Regions from separate parts of the Dermacoccus sp. SAI-028 genome, predicted to be linked through region 1. Evidence: predicted binding sites of a transcription regulator. Region 1 holds the regulator's gene; each other region holds the start of a gene.
The links. Region 1 encodes LexA, which represses DNA repair genes until DNA is damaged. Its sites were predicted from a motif close to TCGAACANNTGTTCGA; they were not measured.
Positions count from the first base shown of each region.

Region 2: the regulator LexA is predicted to act here: its motif matches at 2,105-2,120, upstream of ruvC (crossover junction endodeoxyribonuclease RuvC).
Region 3: the regulator LexA is predicted to act here: its motif matches at 1,276-1,291, upstream of EDC82_RS07840 (HNH endonuclease signature motif containing protein).
Region 4: the regulator LexA is predicted to act here: its motif matches at 3,091-3,106, upstream of EDC82_RS05940 (DUF6504 family protein).

Region 1 is NZ_SMFS01000001.1:1,179,764-1,184,179, reverse strand. Features, by position in the region: gene EDC82_RS05480 (vitamin B12-dependent ribonucleotide reductase) at 1-1,028, opposite strand, end outside; gene nrdR (transcriptional regulator NrdR) at 1,109-1,567, opposite strand; gene EDC82_RS05470 (LysM peptidoglycan-binding domain-containing protein) at 1,881-2,309, opposite strand; gene lexA (transcriptional repressor LexA) at 2,647-3,363, shown strand; gene EDC82_RS05460 (Sir2 family NAD-dependent protein deacetylase) at 3,454-4,287, opposite strand; gene EDC82_RS05455 (LysR family transcriptional regulator) at 4,358-4,416, shown strand, end outside.
Region 2 is NZ_SMFS01000001.1:1,417,217-1,421,632, forward strand. Features, by position in the region: gene EDC82_RS06495 (potassium transporter Kup) at 1-425, opposite strand, end outside; gene pdxT (pyridoxal 5'-phosphate synthase glutaminase subunit PdxT) at 502-1,119, shown strand; gene EDC82_RS06505 (YebC/PmpR family DNA-binding transcriptional regulator) at 1,256-2,029, shown strand; gene ruvC (crossover junction endodeoxyribonuclease RuvC) at 2,162-2,821, shown strand; gene ruvA (Holliday junction branch migration protein RuvA) at 2,818-3,423, shown strand; gene ruvB (Holliday junction branch migration DNA helicase RuvB) at 3,420-4,416, shown strand, end outside.
Region 3 is NZ_SMFS01000001.1:1,719,663-1,724,078, forward strand. Features, by position in the region: gene EDC82_RS07840 (HNH endonuclease signature motif containing protein) at 1-1,265, opposite strand, end outside; gene EDC82_RS07845 (SDR family oxidoreductase) at 1,586-2,284, opposite strand; gene EDC82_RS14930 (WYL domain-containing protein) at 2,919-3,206, shown strand; gene EDC82_RS07855 (ABC transporter ATP-binding protein) at 3,306-4,416, opposite strand, start outside.
Region 4 is NZ_SMFS01000001.1:1,290,771-1,295,186, reverse strand. Features, by position in the region: gene EDC82_RS05950 (DNA polymerase III subunit alpha) at 1-2,207, opposite strand, end outside; gene EDC82_RS05945 (SAV_6107 family HEPN domain-containing protein) at 2,211-2,687, opposite strand; gene EDC82_RS05940 (DUF6504 family protein) at 2,739-3,044, opposite strand; gene EDC82_RS05935 (polyprenyl synthetase family protein) at 3,210-4,304, shown strand; gene EDC82_RS05930 (Rv2175c family DNA-binding protein) at 4,320-4,416, opposite strand, start outside.

The sequences.
Region 1 (4,416 bases):
ATCGTGTCGTCGTACTGCACGCCCGGGTCGGCGCACTCCCACGCGGCCTTGTTGATCTTGTCGAACAGCTCACGCGCATCGACGGTCTCGATGACCTCACCGGTGTCGCGGGCGCGCAGACCGAAGCTGCCGCCGTCGACGACCGCCTGCATGAACTCGTCGTTCACACGAACCGAGTTGTTGGCGTTCTGGTACTGCACGGAGACGATGTCGCGGCCACCGAGGTCCATGTCGAACCCGGCGTCACGCAGCGCGCGGATCTTGTCCTCCTCGCGCGCCTTCGTCTCGATGAACTCCTCGATGTCGGGGTGGTCGACGTCGAGGACGACCATCTTGGCCGCGCGACGCGTCGCGCCACCGGACTTGATCGTGCCGGCCGAGGCGTCGGCGCCGCGCATGAAGGAGACCGGGCCGGATGCGGTGCCGCCCGAGGAGAGCAGCTCCTTGGAGGAGCGGATGCGGGAGAGGTTGAGACCGGCGCCCGAGCCACCCTTGAAGATGAAGCCCTCCTCCTTGTACCAGTTGAGGATCGAATCCATCGAGTCCTCGACCGACAGGATGAAGCACGCGCTGACCTGCTGCGGGCTCGCGGTACCGACGTTGAACCAGACGGGCGAGTTGAACGAGAACACCTGGTGCAGCAGGGCGTGGGTGAGCTCGTGCTCGAAGATCTCCGCGTCCTCGTCGGTAGCGAAGTAGCCGTTGTCGCGCCCGGCCTTGGAATAGGTCAGCACGACGCGGTCGATGAGCTGCTTGAGGCAGCTTTCACGCGCGTCCGTGCCGACGGCGCCACGGAAGTACTTGGTCGTGACGATGGTGGAGGCGTTGAGCGACCAGAAGTCGGGGAACTCGACACCCGACTGCTCGAAGATCGTCTCGCCCGTCTTCCAGTTCTGCTGGAGGACGTCCCGCTTCTCCCAGGTGACCTCGTCGTACGGGTGCACGCCGGGCGTGGTGAAAATGCGTTCGATCGTGACGCCGCCGGTGCGGCGTCCCGTCTTGGCGCGGGCCTTCGTCGTCTCGGTCATGACCGTGAGCCTCCTGGCAGGTGGGGTGAGCTGGTACGTGAGGGTGATCTGGGGGGCGCGCCCTCGGCAGGCGCGCGGGGTCAGGACGCCGAGGCGGCGTACTGACGCAACTCGCTGACCGCCGTCTCGAAGTCCTCGAGCGATTCGAAGGCCTGGTAGACGGAGGCGAAGCGCAGATAGGCGACGTGGTCGAGTTCGCGCAGGGGCCCGAGGATCTCGATGCCCACGTCATGGGCGTCGATCTCGGCGGAGCCCTTCGAGCGGATGGACTCCTCCACCTGCTGGGCGAGAACGGCCAACTGGTCGTCGGTGACCGGGCGGCCCTGGCACGCCTTGCGAACCCCGGACATCACCTTGTCGCGCGAGAACGGCTCGCTGACCCCGGAACGCTTGACGACCGTGAGACTTGCGGTCTCCATCGTCGAGAACCGCTTGCCGCAGTTCGGGCACTGACGGCGCCGCTTGATGCAGGTGCCGTCCTCGCTCGAGCGCGAATCGACGACGCGGGAGTCGGTGTTGCGGCAGAACGGACAGTGCACGTCAAACCTTCCGACGGGGCTGGGAACACTCGGGACGACGGCGCTCCACCCCGGGATTCCGGCCTCAGAGCGCAGATGCACATCAGCGGAGGAGAATCAACATCTAGGGGGAAGCGGGGGCCAAAGCCCCACATGTAGAGATATTAGGCCCCTGAGACCCGACGCGCAACAGCACCGAGGCCGCGTCTACTCGCCCTGCGCAACCTCGCGACGACCCCCGCCACTCGTGCGCCGCGGAATCCTGCGCCAGCCGGGGGGGAGGCGACTCACGCCCCCTCGAACCCTCGAACCCGACGATGGCGATCGTCACACTTCACGGTGCGGGGATGATCACCTTCTGGCCGGCCTGCACCTGCGACGAGCCGAGGTTGCTCTCGTGCTCGATCGCGACGACCGCCTGGTCGTTGCGCACGCCCGGCATCTCACGCGCCGCGATCTGCGAAAGCGTCTCCCCCGCGCGAACGGTGACCTCGTGCCGCTGCGTACCGTCGACACCGCTCGCCATCGCCCGGCCCGCGAGGATGGCCCCCGCCACGACGACGAGAGCCACGCACACGGCCGTGAAGCGACGACGGGCGAAACGAACGCTCTGAGAGTTCGTGACGACCTGCACCGCGCCACCCGTGGGCACGAGGTGGAGGTGCGAGCGGGATGCCGCAGCGTCGACCCGCGCCACGCGGCGCACGTCGACACCCGAACCCAGCACGGGCTCACGTCGAACTGCAGTACTCGAAGCAACCATCGAAACCACTCCTTCTCTCGGGATACCCCCGAGGCGCCGCCACACCGTCACCGGTGCGGCTTCCTCACGCGACCCGGTCAGCCCGGAGGGACCGATCGAACACGCGTGCGATAGAACAATTGTACGACACCCGAACGTGCTTTCGAACGGCGCGCACGGATTTCTTCGTACACATTTTTGAAAAGTGTGTGCGACACCGCGTACTGTGGGTGATGTCAGATACACAAGCACCGCGCACCGACAACCCCGTCATGGCGGGCATTTCCGCCCCGCCGGAGGGTGCACGTGTCGCCAACGCGACCACCGACGTGCGACGAGGACCAGGAGGGGTCACACCATGGGTGACGTTCATTCGATGCAGGAGCGCACGCCGGGCAAGCTGACGCCACGCCAGCACAAGGTGCTCACCGTGATCCGACGTTCCGTCGACGAGCGCGGCTACCCCCCGAGCCTGCGTGAGATCGGCGAGGCCGTCGGTCTGACGAGCCCGAGTTCGGTGGCCCATCAGCTCGCCGCACTCGAGCGCAAGGGATACCTGCGCCGCGACCCGAACCGCCCGCGCGCCATGGAGGTCGTCTCCCCCGACTCGGGTGCGGCGACCCGCGGCTACCGCGGCAACGCCGTGTCTGCGCTATCCGAGTCGCAGCACGACGAGACGGGCTCGGGCGACGAGCGACCCACGCCGTCATACGTGCCGGTCGTCGGCCGCATCGCGGCCGGTGGCCCGATCCTCGCCGAGCAGGCCGTCGAGGACGTCTTCCCGCTACCGCGTCAGATCGTCGGTGACGGCGAGCTGTTCCTGCTGCGCGTCGTCGGCGACTCGATGATCGATGCGGCCATCTGCGAGGGCGACTGGGTCGTCGTGCGACGCCAGGCCGACGCCGCCAACGGGGAGATCGTCGCGGCACTGCTCGACTCGGAGGCCACGGTCAAGACGCTGCGCCGCAGCGAGGGCAAGACGTGGCTCATGCCCGCGAACGAGGCCTACTCCCCGATCGACGGCGACCACGCGAGCATCATGGGCAAGGTCACGGCCGTCCTGCGCAGCATCTGAGGCGCTGGCCGCGCCGCGCGGATCGGTCCAGCGTGTGGTTGCAACTCGACTCTCAGCCCCTTCTGCGCCCCGACGTTCGACGCCGAGACGTCAGGACGTCGCGAGGTCGAGCCCCAGCGCGTCGCACACGGCGGTGAGGGTCGGGCCGAGGGGTTCGCGCACGACGAGGTCGACCCGCTCCTCGCCACGCATCGCGCCGAGCCCGACGAGGGCGACCGGCTTCTGCTGCTTGAGGGCGGCGAGCACGAACCGGTAACCCGACATCACCTTGAGCGAACTGCCGAGCACGAGCACGCCCCGGCAGCGTTCCACTGCCCGCATCTGCGCCTCCACGACCTCAGGAGCGACGGACTCACCGAACATGACGACGTCCGGCTTCACCGTCGTGGCCGTGCAGCGCAGGCACGCCGGCACGATGACACCGCGCTCCAGCTCGACCGCGACGTCCGCGTCGCCGTCGGCGAGCAGGCGCGCCTGCGTCGGCAGCTGGGGGTTGAGTTCGCGCAGGCGTACCTGGAAGCCACGGCGCCCTTCCCGCGTCCCGCACGCGACGCAGACGACGTGCTCGAGCGACCCATGCAGCTCGGTGACGTCGCGGGCACCGGCACGCGCATGAAGGCCGTCGACGTTCTGCGTCACGAGGTGATCGACGAGGCCGCCACCCTGCAGTCGCGCCAGCGCGACGTGCCCGACGTTCGGTTCCGCCGCGTCGAAGATCTCCCAGCCGACGGCACTGCGCGCCCAGTACCGTTGACGCGCCTCGTGGGTGGCGAGGAACTGTTGGTATGTCATGGGAACCGTGCGGCGCGTGCCGTCGGGGCGCCGGTAGTCGGGGATGCCGGATTCGGTCGAGATGCCGGCGCCGGTGAGGACGAAGAGCCCTCCCGCGCGCACGAAATCGGTCAGTTCCGCGACGCCGCTCATCATCCTGCCCCTCCCATAGGTCTGCGTTCGATTGTCTCAACAATGGATAAGAGCACGTTATTCTTGGTGCATGATCGATGCAGCCGGGCTCCGCGTCATGAAGGCGATCAGCGACGAGGGCAGCTTCAC
Region 2 (4,416 bases), 240 kb from region 1:
GGCGTGATGACGCTGTCGCCGAAGAACAGGGACGCGCCGATGACACCGAGGATCATGACGATGCCCCAGCGTTTGCCGCCCTTGGGCACGCCCTGTCGCACGAGCGCGGCGAGCGCCATGATGCCGCCCTCGCCGTCGTTGTCGGCGCGCAGGACGAACAGGACGTACTTGATCGTCACGATGATGGTGAGTGCCCAGAACATCCAGGAGATGACGCCGTAGATGTCGCTCTCGTTGGCGACGACGGCGTTGTGGTCGACGTTGAAGACGCTCTGCACCGAGTACAGCGGGCTGGTGCCGATATCACCGAAGACGACGCCCAGGGCGCCGAGCATGAGCGCGGCCATGCCCTTCTTCGCATGGCCGCCGGGGGTCGACTCGGGGGTGGATGCGCCCTCGCTCGTCACGCTCGCTTCAGTACTCACCCGGAAAGTATGGGGCCACCGCCCCTGCGCGCGCCACACGGAGTAGCAGATACGCCTGTGTCATAGGGTCGCGGGCATGGAATCAACGCCACGGACCGTCATCGGGGTGCTCGCGGTGCAGGGCGACGTCGTCGAGCACGCCCGCATGTTGGAGGACGCCGGCGCGCATACCGAGCGCGTTCGTCGTGCCGCGGATCTTGCGAACGTCGACGCACTCGTCATCCCCGGCGGGGAGTCGACGGTCATGATGCGCCTCATCGCTCAGGGGGACCTCCTCGAACCGCTGCGCGAACGCATCGCCGCGGGGATGCCGGCCTACGGCTCGTGCGCCGGCATGATCCTGCTCGCCGATCGGATCCTCGACGGGGCGGCGGGTCAGCAGACGCTCGGCGGGCTCGACGTCACGGCGCGGCGCAACGCGTTCGGTCGTCAGGTCGCCTCGTTCGAGGCGGACGTCACCGTCGACGGCGTGGACGGCGGCCCGGTGCGCGCGGTGTTCATCCGCGCGCCCTGGGTCGAGGAGGTCGGCGCCGGCGTCGAGGTGCTCTCCAGCGTCGCTCTGCCGACGGGCGGTGAGGCCGTCGTCGCCGTGCGTCAGGGCAATCTGCTCGCCACGTCGTTCCACCCGGAGGTGACGGACGACGCGCGCGTCCACGCCCTGTTCGTGCGCATGGTCGAGCACGCTCGCGGATGACGACTGGGGCCGCGGCTCGCGACGACGCTAGACTGGCCCGCGATCCGAGCGAGCGCGCCCATCTGCCGTCGCGTTCGCCCCGCGCCCCGCATCGGGCGTGTTCGAGCACGGCAGCACGAGCATCCGAGAGGCAGACATGAGCGGTCACTCCAAGTGGGCGACGACGAAGCACAAGAAGGCTGCGATCGACGCCAAGCGCGGCAAGCTGTTCGCGAAGCTGATCAAGAACATCGAGGTCGCGGCCCGCTCCGGCGGCGGTGACCCGACGGGCAACCCGACGCTGTACGACGCCATCCAGAAGGCGAAGAAGTCGTCGGTGCCCAACGACAACATCGACCGCGCCGTCAAGCGCGGCTCCGGCGCCGAGGCCGGTGGCGCTGAGTACCAGGCCCTCACGTACGAGGGCTACGCGCCCGGTGGTGTCGCGCTGCTCATCGAGTGCCTGACGGACAACAAGAACCGCGCCGTCGCCGAGGTGCGCACCGCGTTGCAGAAGAACGGTGGCTCGATGGCGGACTCCGGTTCGGTCGCGTACCTGTTCAACCGCAAAGGCATCGTCATCGTCCCGAAGGCGCAGGGAGACAAGCCCGACACGACGGAGGACGCGCTGCTCGAGATCGTGCTCGAAGCGGGCGCGGAGGACGTCAACGACCTCGGCGAATCCTTCGAGATCGTGTCCGAGGCGGGTGACTTCGTCGGCGTGCGTGAGGCACTGCAGGCCGCCGGCATCGACTACGACTCGGCCGAGGCGTCGTTCGTGCCGTCGATGGAGGTGCCGCTCGACAAGGACGGCGCGAAGAAGATGTTCCGCGTCATCGAGGCCCTCGAGGACTCGGACGACGTGCAGAACGTCTTCGCCAACGGCCAGGTCTCCGATGAGGTTCTCGCCGAACTGGACGCCGAGGACTGATCCCGGTCGTTCCGTGAGTGATCGACGGTCGTGCCCCGCGGGGCACGGCCGTCGCGTGCATCGGGTACGGTGGATGCGAACAAGTGTTCTATCGGGTGCGTCGTTCGCACCCGTCGAGGCCGGAGGTGTGACGTGCGGGTGCTCGCTGTCGACCCCGGTCTGACGCGCTGCGGCGTGGGCGTCGTCGCGACGGGCCAGGGCTCGACGTTGCAGATCGTGACGGTGGGGGTCATCCGTACCTCGGCAGACCTGCCGTTGCACGAACGCCTCTATGAGTTGCGCGTCGAACTGGACGCCGTGTTCGAGCGCACCCAACCCGATGCGGTCGCCGTCGAGCGGATGTTCGCGCGCCACGACGTCTCGACGATCATGGGCACTGCGCAGGCGTCGGCCGTCCCGATGCTCGCCGCGGCTGAACGCGGCCTGCCGCTCGGGCTGCACACGCCCTCGGAGGTCAAGGCGGCGGTGACGGGTAACGGGCGCGCCGACAAGGCGCAGGTGACGACGATGGTGACGCGCATCCTCGGCCTCGAGGTCGCTCCCAGGCCGGCCGACGCCGCCGACGCGCTCGCCCTCGCCATCTGTCATCACTGGCGCGGTGGCGGGCTGGCACGCCGGGGTGCGAGCGCTGACGGAGCATCGACGGCGCCGGCCGCCGTCGCGTACCGGCAGGCTGCGGCTGCCGCGGCGCGACGTTCCCGCTCGGCGAGCAAGACATACCGTGACGCCCTCGGCGCCGCGTCCCAGAGCGCGCCTGCCACTCGACCCGCCAACAGGGGAGTTCGCCCATGATCGCCAGCCTCACCGGTGAGGTGCTCACCGCCCGTCTCGACAGCGTCGTCGTCGAGGTCGGTGGCGTGGGTCTGCTCGTCCACACGACGCCGGCAACCGCCGCCGCGGCACGCCCGGGGGAGTCGATGCGCCTCGCGACGTCCCTGGTCGTGCGTGAGGATTCGCTGACACTCTTCGGCTTCGCCGACGACGACGAACGGGCCCTGTTCGAACAGGTCCAGACGGTCAGCGGCGTGGGGCCGCGTCTCGCCCTCGCGATGCTCGCCGTGCACCCGCCGCAGCAACTCGCCACCGCGATCGCGGGCGGCGACGTCCGGGCGCTGACGAAGGTGCCCGGCATCGGCAAGAAGGGCGCCGAGCGCATCGTCCTCGAACTGCGGGACAAGGTCGTCTCCGCCGGTGGTGACGGCGGGCAGGCGGCGGCCCAGGCCGTCGTCCCGGCCGCTGCCGGTGACGACCAGGTCGCCGAGGCGCTCATCGGGCTCGGCTGGAGCGCGAAACAGGCGGAGGACGCCGTCGCCAAGGTGGCAGCCCGTCCTGAGGCCGAGGGCGCGAACACGCCCACCCTGCTCCGGCTGGCGCTGCGCGAGCTGGGCCGATGAGCCCGTCGCACTTCGAGGACCACAGCGCCGACGTCTCGCCGCGCCTCGTCGACCCCAACGGCACCGAGGACGAGCAGCAGCTCGAAGCGGCCCTGCGACCGAAGAAGCTGGCGGATTTCCCCGGGCAGCCACGCGTGCGCGAGCAGTTGAGCCTCGTCCTCGAGGCGGCCCGGCGCCGAGCGACGCCGCCCGACCACATCCTGTTCTCCGGCCCGCCCGGCCTGGGCAAGACGTCGCTCGCGATGATCGTCGCGAGTGAGCTCGAGGCGCCCATCCGCATCACGAGCGGCCCTGCCATCCAGCACGCCGGTGACCTGGCCGCCATCCTGAGCTCGCTCAACGAGGGGGAGGTGCTCTTCCTCGACGAGATCCACCGCATGGCCCGCCCCGCGGAGGAGATGCTCTACCTCGCGATGGAGGACTTCCGGGTCGACGTCATCGTCGGCAAGGGCCCAGGGGCCACCGCGATCCCCCTCGAACTGCCGCGCTTCACCGTCGTCGGTGCGACGACGCGCGCCGGTCTGCTGCCGGCGCCACTGCGCGACCGCTTCGGCTTCACCGGCCATCTCGACTACTACGACGCGGCCGACCTCGCCGACATCCTCGCCCGCAACGCCGACCTGCTCGGCGTACCCGCGACGCGTGAGGGCATCACCGAGATCGCCGGCCGCTCCCGCGGCACGCCGCGCATCGCCAACCGGCTGCTGCGCCGGGTGCGTGACTACGCGCAGGTGCACGGGCGCCACGTCGTCGACCTGACGTCCGCGCGTGCCGCGCTCGAGCTGTTCGACGTCGACGACGACGGCCTCGATCGCCTCGACCGCGCGGTGCTCGAAGCCCTGTGCCGACGCTTCGGGGGTGGGCCGGTCGGGCTGTCGACGTTGGCCGTCGCCGTCGGTGAAGAACCCGACACGGTCGAGACGGTGGCCGAGCCGTATCTCGTGCGCGAGGGCTACATGATCCGCACGCCGCGTGGGCGTGCCGCGTCACCGC
Region 3 (4,416 bases), 540 kb from region 1:
GTGGTGGCCAGCGTCGTGATGCGACCACACCCGTGGTGCGACGCGAGCGTCGCCGTGAATCCCACACCAGCCGTAGCGGCGAGGCGGGCGACGACGCCAGCAGAAAGAACACCGACGCCGCGCACGCCACAGGCACCCAGGACCATCGACGACGTTGCGGGCGACGCCGGGGAATGACCCGGCGGCACTCCAATGGCGGGCCGAGGGACCCTCGCGTCAAGCAGGTCGGACACGTCCTCCGCGTCCGGGACGCCCGTGGATCTCGGCGGGTCGAGGAGCCCCGCGACGGCGGATCTCGACGGGTCGGGAGGTCGCGCGATGATCGGCACCTGCAGGTTCAGCGTGGCCGTCACGGTGCAGTTCTCGAGGATGAGGTCGGTGAGCGCGTCAGCCCGCGCTGCGCCGACGAAAAGCCGAGCGCCGGGGGCAGAGTTCTCCTGCAGGCGCCGCGCACGTTCCTCCATCACGGCCTGGATGGCCGTGGCGTCGTAGGCGTCGAGAACGGCTGTCATCGTGCACAGCGACTCGAACTCGAGGTGCGGCTCGAACCACACCCCGCGCGTCGACTCCACCTCGACCTCGTCGGCAGGGCGAGTGAGACCGAGCCGACGCAGGGTCTTGCGGCACGCCTGCCGCGCCGCCTGGTGAGCGCGTCGATGATCTCCGCTGTCGATGAGCATCTGTGCCACGGAGCGCGCAGCGTCCGCCTCGAGGTGCGCGAGCTCCCCCGCCAGCATCGCCGCCACCCGCACGGAGCCGTCTCCGCGTGCCGAGGCCGCCAGCAGGCCGGGATGGCGCGCACGCAGCGTCGAAGCCCCCGCCGCCATCGCCCGGGCGGCGGGCGCCGTCAGCCCGAGTGCGCCGCCGAGCGCTGAGGCCGCGAACTCGCCGGCCTCGACGTCGTAGGCCCGAGAATCGTCGGACGCGCCCTCACCCATCGCCTCGCCGCTGAGGACGTCGTGGCGACGCACACTGTCATGGTGTTCGGAGGCCAGCATGTGCGTGACCGCTTCGGCGCTGCGTGCAACACGTTGTGTGAGCGCCGCAGCGCGTTCAAGGTGGCGACGGTGACTCATCAGGGCGTCCAACCGACCGTCCAGGCTCGCGCCTCCATCGGTGAGCGGAACGAGCGATGCCGGATCGGTGAGAACCTCCTCTGCGACCCGCGTCGTCAGCTCGCCCCAAACGGCCAGGACAGCCTCACCGGGCAGCTCAGAGAGACGCGCGACGATGTTCGCCGCGTCCGTCATCTCTAGCGTTTCCATGACCCAATTATCGCACACATGTTCGAATAGGGGTAGGCTCCGTCACATGAAAGATCCATTGAGCCGGCTCTCACTGACCGCGCCCGCGCGGGCGCCGGCGGCGCTTCCAACGCTGATCCTCAAACGCGACTGCCCAACCCGATCGTCACGCACCCATGATCGGCAGCAGCTCGTCGTACACCCAGCCCGCGAGCTGCGTCGGCGTCGTGGTGGCGGGGGTCCGCCCCTGCTCGGGACGGAAATCATCGCGGATTCCGGTGCTCATCCCCAGTAACGCCTGCGCGAGACCACGGGCGAGCCCGGCCCCAGGTAGCGGGACATCACGCCGCATCGCTGATCTGGCGCGCCGCCACCGCATTTCCCACGTGGTCGAAGAGAATGCGCGTGACGTCGCGCCACGAGAGATCCCGCGACCCGTGAACCGCTCGGACATGACGCGCCTGCCACCCCTCGTCAAGGAGGCAGAGTGCCGCCATCTCGGCGACGTCACGCGGCGCCACCCAGCTGAATGCGTGATCAACCCGGAGCACCGTGTCGATTTCGCCCTGGCGGATCGCCGCCAGGTGCCGGGTGAGGTTGGAGAAGAAATAACCGCACCGCAGGTGCGTGACGTCGACGTCGAGCGCGTCGAGCGACAACTCCGTCGCGGCAAGGCCGTCGATCCCTCCCACACAGTGGCGCTTCTCTGCCCCCACGCTGCTGTGGAACACGACGCGCCTGATGCCGTTCGCGCGGACGGCACCCACGATTGCCTCGCTCGCCCGAGCATGCTCAGCGAGCGGATCAGCGGTCATCGGGCTCGGATTCACCCAGTACACGGCATCAATCCCGCGAGTCGCGGCGACGACCTCGTCGCGGTCCAGCGAATCCGCCTCGACGATGTCGACGAGGGGGCGCAGTTCCCGCGCGATCTGCGCGGGATGCCGTGCCAAGAGCACGGGCCGTACCCCGACTCGGACGAGCATACGAATCAGGTGGCGACCCACGTTTCCATTGGGTGTCGTGATGGCGATGCGCATCGATCACCCTTTCCTGAGCGGCGGTGTGCCCGCGCCCTCGTGGAATGACGCTAGGACCAGATGCAGACGATTCCGGTCCTCATCTCGCACGACAATGAACGCATGTCCCACAAGCCCGTCACGAGTCCTTCGTCGCGTACCCTCGAATCGTTGGGTCTGCTCCAGACGGGCCGATGGTGCTCCGTGGCTGATCTCGCCATGCGTCTTGCCACGGGGCCGCGATCCCTCCGACGCGGTGTCGCTAGCTTGTGCAGCCTCGGTTACAGCGTGCGGTCACGCCCGGTCCCGGCGGCGGCTACCGCCTGGACTCGGGCGTCACGATCCCGCCCCTCGTACTCGACGCCGACGAGGTGTCCACCCTCGTCACGGCCCTGCTCGTGCTCGAGGGGGCAGGTCTCGAAGGAGACACCGCCGGGGCGACGGACGCCACAGTCGTGCGCGCCAAGCTCGAACGCCTGCTGCCGGGGTCGCTGCGTCGACGAGCCGTCGCGACCGCGACGGCGACCAACGTGCTGACGAGTGGGCTCGAGCCTGTCGACGCGCGCCTGCACGGTCTGCTCGTTGACACAGCCGCCCAACGTGGCATCGTGCACTTCGCCATTCCGACGGCGACGGCCGTGTCTGCGATCGACAGGTGCATCCGCTCATCTGCTTCATCCGCGAGGGCCGCTGGTACCTCCTCCGCCATGACCTGCACCGTCGCGACTGGCGCGTTTTCCGCCTCGACCGGATCACCTCCGCCGCGGCAGACCCCGCCGTCACCGGCCGGTCACCGCCAACCTTCCCCGACGAATCACTCGAGAGGTGGCTCACATCGGACTTCGACCGAGGCCCCCTGCCGGCCAACCATCTTCCGGGAGGCAACTCGGCGACGAGCCGAGGCGATGACGAATCAGCGAGCGCCGAGCAGGATGGCGGGTAACTCACGCGATGGCGAGTAGCAACCTGCCTCCGTGTGAGTTACCCGCCATCGGGCGCCCGGCGCTCGGGCCACTCGGCACAGATCGCCATGGCCCAGACGTCAATGCGCGTGCGACGCCACCCAGCCGGCGTGCAGGCGCGCATAGGGCCCGTCGGCGGCGACGAGCGCCGTGTGCGGGCCTCGCTGCACGAGGCGCCCTGCGTCCATGACCCACACCTCGTCGGCACTCTCGGCGCTCGCGAGGCGGTGCGCGATGACGACGCTCGTGCGGCCGGTCATCAACTGATCGAGCGCTCGACCCACGGCGACGTCCGTCGTGGGATCGACGCTGGAGGTCGCCTCGTCGAGCACGAGCACGTCAGGGCCCGCGACGTACGTGCGCGCAAGCGCCACGAGCTGCCGCTCCCCCGCACTCAACCGCCCGCCGCGAGCGCCGACCTGCGTCAGCACTCCGGCGGGCTGCCCCGCTAACCACGCGCCGCAGCCGATGGCGTCGAACGCGGCGGCGACGTCCTCATTCGACAGGTCGGGGCGCGCGAAGCGCACGTTGTCGGCGATCGTGCCGTCGAACAAGAACCCTTCCTGCGGCAGGTACGCGACGGACGCGCGTAGCGACGCGTCGTCGAGGTCGCGCAGATCGACGCCTCCGAGACGCACGACACCGTCGGACGGATCGACGAGTCGTGTCAGCAACTTCGCGAGCGTGCTCTTGCCCGAACCGGTCTCACCGACGACGGCGACACGACGACCTGCGGCCACCGACGCCGTCAGCCCGACGATAGCGGGCTTGTCGCCCGCGCGATACGCGAACGTCACGTCATTGAATGCGACCCCGACGGGCCCTCGCGGCAACGTCACCGGCTCGGTGGGCGGCTCGACCTCGAGTGGCGTGTCGAGCACCTCGATGATGCGACGCCACCCGGCGAGCGCGTTCTGCAGGTCGTTGAGCACCTCCGTCGCCGTCTGCACCGGCTGCGTGAACAGGTTCGTCAGGAACCCGAACGCCGTGATCTCACCGACGCTCATCCGCCCGTGCGCCCCCTGCCACGCGCCGACGGCGAGCACGAGGACGAGCGCGAGCCCCGAGATGCCCTGCCCCGACACGAACGCACCGACCGCGCGGATCTGCGCGCTGATGGCCGCACGACGCTGACGTTCGATCGTCTCGTCCATGCGCGCCTGCGTGCGCTCCTGCACCCCGAACAACCGC
Region 4 (4,416 bases), 110 kb from region 1:
TCGGCCTGCGCCAGCGTGATGCCGGTCGTCTGCGCGAAGATGCGCAGCACCTGTTCGTGGAAGACGACGACACCCATCGTCTCCTCCAGCGCCGGGCGCAGACTCTCGTGCAGGTACTCGGGCGGCGCCCACCCCTGCCGCGCGCGCAGGAACGGGGTGATCATGTCGCTCTTGACCGGCCCGGGGCGGAACAGCGAGATGTCGATGATGAGGTCTTCGAAACGCTGCGGCCCGAACTTGCCGATGAGTTCCCGCTGCCCGGGCGACTCGATCTGGAAGCACCCCAGGGTGCGCGTCGTGCGGATGAGCTCGAAGGTGGCCTCGTCGTCGAACGGCACGCACTCGGGGTCGTCGAGGTCGACGACGGCACCCTCGACGCGTTCGATCTCGGCGACGGCGTGGGCCATGGCCGACTGCATGCGGATGCCGAGCACGTCGAGCTTGAGCAGCCCCAGCGTCTCGACGTCGTCCTTGTCGAACTGACTCATCGGGAAACCGAGCCAGCTCGCCTCCATCGGCGTGCGCTGCGCCAGCCCGGCGTTCGACAGGATCACCCCGCACGGATGCAGCGCGATGTGCCGCGGCAGCCCGTCGAGGCGCTCGACGAGGTCGAACAGCCGGTCGAGCTCCGGTTCGGCGAGCCCGCGCGCCCGCAGCTCGGGCAGCTCCTCGATCGCATGCCGCACGTCACGGGCCGCGACGTGCGGGAAGGCCTTCGCGATGACGTCGACGTCGGCCGGCACCATCCCGAGCGCGGCACCGGCGTCACGGATGGCGTGGCGCACCCGGTAGGTCTCCATCATCGACACGCACGTCACCCGCTCCCCGCCGAAGCGCTCCATGATGCGTTCGTAGATCTCGGTGCGGCGCGCCGACTCGACGTCGATGTCGATGTCGGGCAGTGACGCGCGGGCCCTCGTGCAGAACCGCTCCATGAGCAGTCGGTGCTCGATGGGGTCGACCCCGCTGATGCCGAGCAGGTAGGTGATGAGGCTGCCCGCGCCCGACCCGCGGGCCGCGACGCGCCCGCCCATGTCGCGGATGAGGTCGCAGACCTGCGCGACGGTGAGGAAATACGTCGGGTACCCGAGGTGACGCACCACGTCGAGCTCCTCCTCGAGCCGCTCCAGCACCTCGCGCCGTTTTGCCTCCGACGCGTGCGGGTAGCGTCCGTTCACCGCGGCGTGACAGCGCTCGGTGAGCACCCGCTGCGGGTCGGTGCCCGTCAGGCCCAGCACCTCGACCTCGGGCAGGTGCACCGCCCCGATGCCGATGTCTCGGAACGGGTGCTGGACGCACGCCTGCGCCAGCCGGTCGCTCGCCCCGACGAGCTCGAGCGCGGCGCCGAGATCACCCAGCCCTTCGGCGAGCGCCTCGGCCTGCGTCAGCATCTGCGCCTCAGGGCGCAGATGGCCCTGAACGCTCGTGCGATCCAGGTGACGCAGGTCGAGCGCCACCCCACGGCGTGCCGCGTCGAGGACGTCGGCAGTGATCGCCTCGTCGACCTCACCATGACGCACCCAGCCGCTCAGCACGGCGGGCACGCCGCACCGACGGGCGAGGCGCCACAGGTTCGTCGCGTGACGCCGACTGGCCATCGCCTCGGGCGGGCCGTCGTGGCAGGCCACCTCGAGGGCGAGCGCGCCGTGCGGGAGAGCGGTTCGCCAGCGACGCACCAGGGCCTCGGCCTCGGCGTGACGACCGCGCAGGAGTGCCTGCCCGACGTCCGAATCCGGGCCGAGGAGCACCGTGAGTGCCGGCTGGTTCGGTTCGCTCTCGTGCGTGACGTGCGCGGCCACCCGGTCGAGACTCGTGGCGGGCGCGCCGCGCTCACCGCTCAGATGAGCGTCGGTGACGAGACGGCACAGCTGGGCCCACCCCAGCCCCGGCGCGAGCCCCGACGCCGCACCGCGGGCGAGGACGGTGACGCGCGGGCTCCGCTCGTCCCGCGCCGGGCCACCCTTGGCGGGGGTACGCGCCCGCAGCACGCGCTCGGGCGCCAGCGCGAGGTCGACGCCGAGGATCGGCTCGAGGCCTGCGACGCTGCACGCCTCGACGAACTTGACGCTGCCGTACAGACCGTCGCGGTCGGTGAGCGCGAGGCGTCCGTACCCGAGCTCGGCGGCGCGGGCGACGAGTGTCGCGGGTGGGGTCGTGCCGTACTGCAGCGAGTACGACGAGGCGACCCGAAGGTGCGTGAACTGCATGGTTCACCTCACCTGGACCGGGGTCATGCGCGAACCGACCGGCGCGAGCGGCGGGAGACCGGCGTGCTCGAGGACGATCTGCAGGAACGTCTCGGCCTGCCGCACGAGATCGTCGGCCTCTCGTGCGGCGGGCACGAGGATGCCTGCGCTCACGGCGCGGCTGCGGCGCCCGCTCTCGGTGAAGAACGCCGCCCATTCACCCAGCTCGGGCGCGTGCTGGGCGAGCGTCACCCACGCACTGCGCGGCTTGGAGCTGAGGCTGCGCGGCGCCTTCCACGCGAGCAACCCAGCAGCGGCGCGCAGCGCCGCGAGATGCGCCGCGACGTAGCGCTGCGAACTCGTCGAGACGGTGCAGGCCTCGACGAGGGTGTCGTGGGAACGCGCGACGAGGTCGAGCAGATCGGTGGAGCAGACGGCAGGGGCGGCGTTCGTCGAGGTGACCGACGTCGACGTGGTCGGGGCTGTGGTCAGGGTCGTCATGGGGCACTTCCTTCGTCGATGGGGCGGGAACGGGCGGTTCAGTCGATGAGCTCAGTCGGTGAGGGCGCGCAGCGACCAGCGCTCACCGTGGTGCACGAGGTGGAAGACCCCGCTCGAGGCGCGGCGCCCGGCCGTCGCCTCGACACGCCAGGTGCGTTGCTCGAGCCGGCGCTGGACGTCAGGGGCGCTCTGCTCGTCAGGTGTCGTGGGACGGGCCGGATCACGCCACCACGGCACCCGTTCACGCCAGGTGTCGAGCACCTGCGTCACCCGGTAGCGACGCCCGCGCCACTCGAAGACCACGGGCTTGCCGCACGCGTCGACCCCCATGGCGACGACGTCGTCGTACTCGCGCATCACACGACCTCCTCCTCGGTGGAGGGCAGAGCCCTCCCCACGAAAATCGAACTTCTGTTCGATGAGAAGAATGTACGACCGACGTCTGACAACCCCGTCAGGTCGCGGTTCTCACGCCGCTACGCGTAGGCTCACTGGTAGCCGATCTGGAAAAGGAAACGCACCGTGCCCGACTCTCTCGATGCGCCGCGCCTGCTCGAACGACTGCAGGAGACCCTCGATGCCGAGGTGAGCCATCAGCGCGACGTCCTCGCCCCCCTCGGCGGCCAGACCGACCTCATGCTCGACGCCGTCGCCACCCTCCTGCGCGGAGGCAAGCGTGTGCGTGCGTCGTTCCTGTACTGGGGTTACCGCGCCGCCGGTGGAGCCGACAGCGACGCCCTCGTGCGCTGCGCCGCGTCGATGGAGCTGTTCCAGGCCGCCGCGTTGCTGCACGACGACGTCATGGACGCGAGCGACACCCGACGCGGCATGCCCGCCGCGCACCGGGCGATGGCCGCCGCGCACCGCAGCCGCGGTCTCGACGGTGACGCCGACCGCTTCGGCGAGGCCGGCGCCATCCTGGCCGGCGACCTGTGCCTGACGTGGGCCGACGAGATGTACGCGACGAGCGGCCTGCCCGCCGACGAGGTCGCGCGCGGTCGCGCCGTCTTCGACCTCATGCGCACGCAGCTCATGGGCGGTCAGTTCCTCGACGTCCTCGAGGCCTCGACGCCCTGGGCGACGATGGGCACGCCCGAGCGCATCGAGCGTGCGCTGCGCGTCATCCGTTTCAAGAGCGCCAAGTACACGATGGAGCACCCCCTGCTCATCGGTGCGGCGAGCGCGGGCGCCTCCCCCCACGTCACGCAGGCCCTGTCGCAGTATGGTCTCGCGCTCGGTGAGGCCTACCAGCTGCGTGACGACCTGCTCGGCGTCTTCGGCGACCCGGCCCAGACGGGCAAGCCCGCCGGCGACGACCTACGCGAGGGCAAGCGCACCGTCCTCGTCGCGCACCTGCTCGACGCCGCCGGTGACGAGCCGGAGGTCGGCACGTTCTTCGCCGAGCGTTTCGGCCACGACGACCTGCGCGAGGACGAGGTCGAACGCATCCGTGTGCTCGCTCGCGAATCAGGGGCCGTCGACGCCGTCGAAGCGCGCATCGCCGAGGGCGCTCAGCGGGCCCGCGCGGCGTTGGACGGTGTGCGCAGCCAGGTGCCGGCCGACGCCTACGCCGCGCTGGAGGCGTTCATCGAGTCGACGACGGCCCGCACGTTCTGACGCGGCAGCTCGCGATCAGAACGCGTCCTCCATGGCGCGCTTGCGCACCTCGGCCTTGCGGCCCGCGCGCAGCATGTCGATCGGTGCCCCGTCGATCGGGAGGGTCTCGTCC